Regions from separate parts of the Streptomyces sp. NPDC091287 genome, predicted to be linked through region 1. Evidence: predicted binding sites of a transcription regulator. Region 1 holds the regulator's gene; the other holds the start of a gene.
The links. Region 1 encodes HspR, which represses chaperone genes until heat shock. Its sites were predicted from a motif close to TTGAGNNNNNNNNNCTCAA; they were not measured.

Region 1 (3,407 bases):
ATGGCGATCAGTGCCCAGGCTCCGCCGACCACACACGCCATTACGGTTCTCGAAGGCATCGGCCGCATCAACGCCTCGATCGAACTCGCCCTCGCCGAGTGCCGTTCGGAAGTCCTCACCATTCAGCCGGGCGGCGGGCGCAGCGAGAACGCGCTCACCATCGCCATGGAACGCGGCAAGATGCTCACGGAACGTGGCGTCGGCATGCGCACTCTGTATCAGCACACCGTGCGCCACAGCCATGGAACCCTCAATTACGCGGCCCGAATGGCCGAGAGCAAGGTGGAGATCCGCACACTCGAGGAGCTGATAGAGCGGCTCATGATTTTCGACCGCACCGTCGCCTTCATACCGGCCACCGACGACCGCACCGTAGCCCTTGAGCTGCGACACCCCGGCATCGTGGAGTACCTCGCCAAGGTCTTCGAGCAGTTCTGGCATCGCGCGGTACCCCTCCAGGAACAGATTCCGTACGACTCCACGACGGACGGCATTTCCGGGGTAAGACATTCGATCGCCAAACTGCTCGTCGAGGGCCACGTCGACGAGGCGATCGCCCGCCGCCTCGGCATGAACGTACGCACCTGCCGGTCGCACATCGCCAAACTCAGCGTCGCGCTCGGCAGCAACAGCCGGGCCCAGCTCGGCTATTTGATCGCACGATCCGGAATCCTGGAATCAGGCCCCGATCACGCGCTCACCCCCGAGCCCGGAGCGTGACCGCGCCCGGTGGCGGACGACCGGTGACAGGGCGGACGGCCGGTGGAATCCCGAACTCCCCTGCCGCCTGCGAGAATTCCGTACGTCAGGCCTGACCGACCTGACGCGTTCCCGCCACGCGACAGAAGGACCACGAAGACCGGATGAACGACACCACCCCCATACCCGCCGCCGTCGAGGACGACCACCACGGGGAGATCCTGGTCGAACTCGCGGGCGAACAGGGCGAGACGCTCGTCGTGAGCGGCGAGAGGATCCCCCGCGTCGTCCTCACCCGCGCCCCCGGCGCGGCGGTCGACGACCACATCACCATCGGCACCCGCGACCCCCGCCACCTCACGCTCACCGTGGACGGCCGGGAAGCGACGATCACGCCCGCCAAGGGGAAGCTCAGCCGCCGCTCCTACCGGGTCGACGTCCGCTGCGCGGGTACGTCCTACCGGCTCGTGCCCGACTCGATCCCGAGCAGCCGGCTGACCCGGAACGGCAAGCGCCTCGGGGACTTCTCCTCGGACGGCGACCGGCGGGTGCTCGCCGAGTGGCGGTCCAAGGTTGCCGTCGAGCCGCGCGACGCGGCGATCGGCTACGCGCTGGCCGCCGCGTTCGGCACCGGCGGCCAGCCGATGTGGATGATGGTGGTCGAAACCGTCAGCGAGTTCCTGCCGTAGTCCCCACGCCCCGCACACGCCATGGGGCCGGGAGAGCGTTCATCCGCTCTCCCGGCCCCATGGGCGTACGAAGGGACCCGCCGGACGCCGGTCCGTCGGCCGCTTCCGGTCCGTCGGCCGCTTCCAGTCCATCGGCCGCTTCCAGTCCATCGGCCGCTTCTAGTCCATCGGCCGCTTCGGCTTCGGCCGCCAGACCACCAGCGCGCTGGTCTGCTGCACGTCCTGGTACGGCACGAGGTCCCGACGGTACGAGGCGTGCACCTGGGCCTCGCGCTGCTGCATGGCGACCGCCGCGCCGTCCACCGCCGCCGAGAGCTCGGCGACGCGCTGCTGGAGGGCCGCGACCTGGTTCTCCAGCTCGATGATCCGCTTGATGCCCGCGAGGTTGATGCCCTCGTCCTGCGACAGCTGCTGCACGGTGCGCAGCAGCTCGATGTCACGGGCCGAGTAGCGCCGACCGCGCCCGGCCGTACGGTCCGGGGAGACCAGGCCGAGACGGTCGTACTGGCGCAGTGTCTGCGGGTGCAGGCCCGAGAGCTGGGCCGCGATCGAGATCACGTACACCGGTGTCTCATCGGTCAGCTGGTACGGATTGCGTCGACGGCCGTCCATCTCAAGCTCCCTTCGCAGCCTGGAACAGTTCCGCCCGCGGGTCCTCGTCCGCGGTCGCCTTCCGGTAGGCCTCCAGGGCGTCCCTGGCCTCCTGGCCCAGGTCCCTGGGGACCGCGACCTCCACGGTGACCAACAGGTCGCCGCGGGTGCCGTCCTTGCGCACCGCGCCCTTGCCCCGGGCGCGCATCGTACGCCCGTTGGGGGTGCCGGCGGGAAGCTTCAGGGTGACCGGGGGGCCGCCGAGCGTGGGGACCTTGACCTCGCCGCCGAGCGTCGCCTCCGGATAGGTGACGGGCACGGTGACCGTGAGGTTGTCGCCCTTGCGGCCGAAGACCGGGTGGGCGTCGACGTGGACGACGACATACAGATCGCCGGCCGGACCGCCGCGTTCGCCCGCACCGCCCTTGCCGCGCAGCCGGATCCGCTGGCCGTCGGAGACGCCCGCCGGAATCCTCACCTGCATGGTGTGCGCCGACTTCGCCCGGCCGCTTCCCTTGCAGACGTCGCACGGGTCCTGGGCGATGAGGCCCCGGCCCTTGCAGTCCACACAGGGGTCGGTGAGCGAGAAGCCGCCGCCGCTGCCGCGCGAGACCTGGCCGGTGCCGACGCAGGTCGGGCAGACCCGGGGGGTGCCGTTCTTGTCGCCGGTGCCGGAACACGCCTTGCAGGGCGCCTGGCTGGACATCCGGAGCGGGACCGTGGCCCCGTCGACCGCCTCGGTGAAGCTGAGCGTCACCTCGGACTCGATGTCCTGGCCGCGCTTCGGCTGGACACGGGTGCCCGTGCCGCCGCGGTTGAACAGCCCGCCGAAGACGTCGCCGAGACCGCCCCCGCCGCCGAAGCCGCCGCCCGCGCCGCCCTGTCCGCCGCCGCCCGGGGCGCCGCCTCCGAAGAGGTCGCCCAGGTCGAAGTTGAAGTTGCCGCCGGCACCACCGGGGCCGGCCCGGAAGCCGCCGTTGCCGAAGAGGGCGCGCGCCTCGTCGTACTCCTTGCGCTTCTTGGGGTCACCGAGGACGTCGTTCGCCTCGGAGATCTCCTTGAAGCGCTCCTCCGCCTTGGCGTCGCCCTTGTTGGCGTCCGGGTGGAACTCGCGGGCGAGCTTCCGGTACGCCTTCTTGACCTCGGCGTCGGTGGCGTCCTTGGGGACGCCGAGGACCTTGTAGTAGTCCTTCTCGACGAAGTCCTTCGTGCTCATCGACGTCCCTCCTTCCGGACGATCGGCCGAGCGGCCGGCCCGTGGGCCGGCCGCCGGGCCGGTCGGTGGGCACCGTGGTGGTCAGACGCGTTGCCGTCAGACCTCCTCGGTGCCACCGCTCTCCTCGTCGTCTGTCTTCTCTTCCTTGGCCGCGGCGGGCGTGGCGCCCGGCTGCGGCTCGGCGACGGCCACCCGCGCGGGGCGGATGGTGC
Region 2 (3,407 bases), on a different contig from region 1:
CTCCGCCCGCAGCCGGGCGGAGATGGCGTCGACGATCGTGGGGTCGTCCTCGACCACCAGCACCCGGCGCTGAGCCCCCGGGGTGGCCGCGACGCCGTTGTGGGTGGTGTGTGTCTGTTCCATCGCCCCGCCCCTGCCCGTTCTCGCGGGAGCCATTCCCCCGGAGGCACGGTTTTCGCTCGTGGATTTCGGTGGGTGATCCCGTGTGCCGGTCAGCAGCGTAAAGGCAGCGGAGGGCTCCCGGCTACGCAGGGTGTTGCCCCGGACGTGCGAGTTCACGCCGACCGGGCGGCCGGATCGTCGGCCTTGTGCCGGTTGACCCGTTCCACCGCCGGTCCGCGCATACCGGGAGGGGGGTTCAGATCGCCCGCAGTGCGAGATGGACCACGTCGGGGACACCTCGGGCAACGGCCACCTCTTCCGTCCTAACCCCGCTGAACCCGGCATTCCGCAACGCCTGTTCGAAGGCCGGCGACGGCTGCGCGGACCAGACGGCGAGCACTCCGCCCGGGGTCAGCCGGTCGTGGCAGTGCGCCAGGCCGGCGGGGGAGTAGAGGCTTCCGTTGTCCTCCGTGACGGTCCAGTCCGGCCCGTTGTCGATGTCCAGACACAGGGCGTCGTAACGCTCCGTGGTGGTACGGAGGTGGGCGACGAGATCCGTGTGGAGGATCCCGGTCCGGGGGTCGGCCAGTGCCGGCCCGGAGATCCGGTCCAGCGGCCCGGCCAGGTGCCAGTCCACGATCGCCAGCTCCCGCTCCACGACCACGATCCGGCCCCAGCGCTCCTCCTCGGCGGCCCGCACCAGCGAGAACCCGACGCCCAGGCCGCCGATCAGCACCGAGGGGCCGGTCCGTCCGGCGGGCAGGGCGGCCAGGGCGGCGTCGATCAGCAGCCGCTCGGAGCGCCCGTCGGAGGTGTCCATCAGGAAGCAGCCGTTGGCGATGATCTCGAAGTGCTCCCCGCGCTCCCGCAGCACGACTTCGCCGAAGGGCCCCTCGCGGCGGTCGAGGACGACGGGGGTGCCGGTGGAACGCGTCGGCATCGGGTCGGGGACGGGCATCGCACGCATCGGGGGCATCGCGGGCATCGTGTGGCTCTCCGGTCTCCGGTCGTAGCGGTCGGTGTCCGTCATCCTGTCCCGCGCCCCGGTCGAAGGCCAGCGAGTTCCCCCCTACCGGAGGGGGGAACAACAGCCCGTCCCGCAGCGCTCCCGTAAGGGCGGTCCCGGGGCCGGAAGGCATCTGATCGCTCAGAGCGAACAAGTGACGGGGAACATTCGGCGGCTCAGGAGCATTGAGTCCACATAGCTCAACTTGCCTGCCGAAGGGGAGATCATGACTAACGAGTCCGGGGCGTTCACACCGATCGACCTGCCCGTGCTGCCGCTCGACGACGAGGTCGTCCTGCCCGGCATGGTGGTGCCGCTCGATCTGTCCGACACCGAGGTGCGCGCCGCCGTCGAGGCCGCGCAGGCCGCCGCCCGTCCCGGCGGCGGCAAGCCCCAGGTGCTGCTGGTCCCGCGGATCGACGGGACGTACACGGGGACCGGTGTCCTCGGCACCGTCGAGCAGGTCGGACGCCTGTCGGACGGCGACCCGGGCGCTCTCATCCGGGCCCGCGACCGGGTCCGCATCGGCGCCGGGACCAGTGGGCCCGGCCGGGCGCTCTGGGTCGAGGGGACCGTGCTCGAAACCGCCGCCCCCGACCCCCTGCCCGGATCCGCCGCCGAGCTGGTCAAGGAGTACAAGGCACTCGCCACCAGCTGGCTGAAGAAGCGCGGCGCCTGGCAGGTCGTGGACCGGGTCCAGCAGATCGACGACCTCTCCGCGCTCGCCGACAACTCCGGATACTCGCCGTTCCTCACCACCGCCCAGAAGGTCCAGCTCCTGGAGACCGTGGACCCGATCGCCCGGCTGAAGCTCGCCATCCAGTGGCTGAGCGAGCACCTCGCCGAGCAGGACGTGGCCGAATCCATCGCCAAGGACGTCCAGGACGGCGTCGACAAGCAGCAGCGCGAATTTCTGCTGCGCCGCCAGCTGGACGCCGTGCGCAAGGAGCTCTCCGAGCTCAACGGCGACCCGGAGGACGAGTCCGACGACTACCGGGCCCGTGTCGAAGCCGCCGACCTCCCCGAGCACGTCCGCGAGGCGGCGCTCAAGGAGGTCGAGAAGCTGGAGCGGTCCAGCGACCAGTCGCCCGAGGGCTCCTGGATCCGCACCTGGCTGGATACCGTCCTCGAACTGCCCTGGACCGAGCGGACCGAGGACGCCTACGACATCCGCGGCGCCCAGGAGATCCTGGACGCCGAGCACGCCGGCCTCGCCGACGTGAAGGAACGCATCACCGAGTACCTCGCGGTGCGCAAGCGCCGTGCCGACCGGGGCCTTGGCGTGGTGGGCGGCCGCCGCGGCGGCGCGGTGCTGGCCCTCGTCGGCCCGCCCGGTGTCGGCAAGACCTCCCTCGGCGAGTCCGTCGCGCACGCCATGGGCCGCAAGTTCGTCCGCGTCGCGCTCGGCGGTGTCCGGGACGAGGCGGAGATCCGCGGCCACCGGCGTACGTACGTGGGCGCGCTCCCCGGCCGTATCGTGCGGGCCATCAAGGAGGCCGGTTCGATGAACCCGGTCGTCCTGCTCGACGAGATCGACAAGGTCGGCTCCGACTTCCGGGGCGACCCGGCCGCCGCCCTCCTCGAAGTCCTCGACCCGGCCCAGAACCACACCTTCCGCGACCACTACCTGGAGGTCGAGCTCGACCTCAGCGACGTCGTCTTCCTCGCCACCGCCAATGTGCTCGACGCCATCCCGGAGGCCCTGCTCGACCGCATGGAGCTGGTCCGCCTCGACGGCTACACCGAGGACGAGAAGGTCGTCATCGCCCGGGACCACCTGCTCCCGCGCCAGCTGGAGCGGGCCGGCCTGGAGAAGGACGAGGTCGCCCTGGAGGAGTCGGCGCTGCGCAAGCTGGCCGGCGAGTACACCCGCGAGGCGGGCGTACGGAATCTGGAGCGGGCGGTGGCCCGGCTGCTCCGCAAGGTCGCGGCCCAGCACGAGCTGGGCGACCGCGAGCTGCCGTTCGCGGTGACCGACGCGGATCTGCGCGGCCTCATCGGCCGGCCGCACCACGTGCCCGAGTCCGCCCAGGACCCGGCCGGGCGCCGCACCGCGGTGCCGGGCGTGGCCACCGGGCTCGCGGTGACCGGGGCGGGCGGTGACGTCCTCTTCGTCGAGGCGTCGCTCGCCGACCCGGAGACCGGGGCCTCCGGACTGACCCTGACCGGTCAGCTCGGGGACGTCATGAAGGAGTCGGCGCAGATCGCGCTGAGCTTCCTGCGGTCGCACGGCGCGGAGCTGGAACTGCCGGTCGCCGACCTCAAGGACCGGGGTGTGCACATCCACTTCCCGGCGGGC

Region 2: a site for HspR is predicted at 1,294-1,312, ahead of lon (endopeptidase La). Genes of this name have one in related genera too.

Annotation. Positions count from the first base shown of each region.
Region 1 covers NZ_JBIVUV010000016.1:52,199-55,605, reverse strand. Annotated here, with positions in the region: gene ACIQRW_RS26010 (helix-turn-helix transcriptional regulator) at 1-720, shown strand, start outside; gene ACIQRW_RS26005 (hypothetical protein) at 864-1,388, shown strand; gene ACIQRW_RS26000 (heat shock protein transcriptional repressor HspR) at 1,548-2,000, opposite strand; gene dnaJ (molecular chaperone DnaJ) at 2,002-3,195, opposite strand; gene grpE (nucleotide exchange factor GrpE) at 3,292-3,407, opposite strand, start outside.
Region 2 covers NZ_JBIVUV010000002.1:244,883-248,289, forward strand. Annotated here, with positions in the region: gene ACIQRW_RS03925 (response regulator transcription factor) at 1-123, opposite strand, end outside; gene ACIQRW_RS03930 (spermidine synthase) at 359-1,042, opposite strand; gene lon (endopeptidase La) at 1,335-3,407, shown strand, end outside.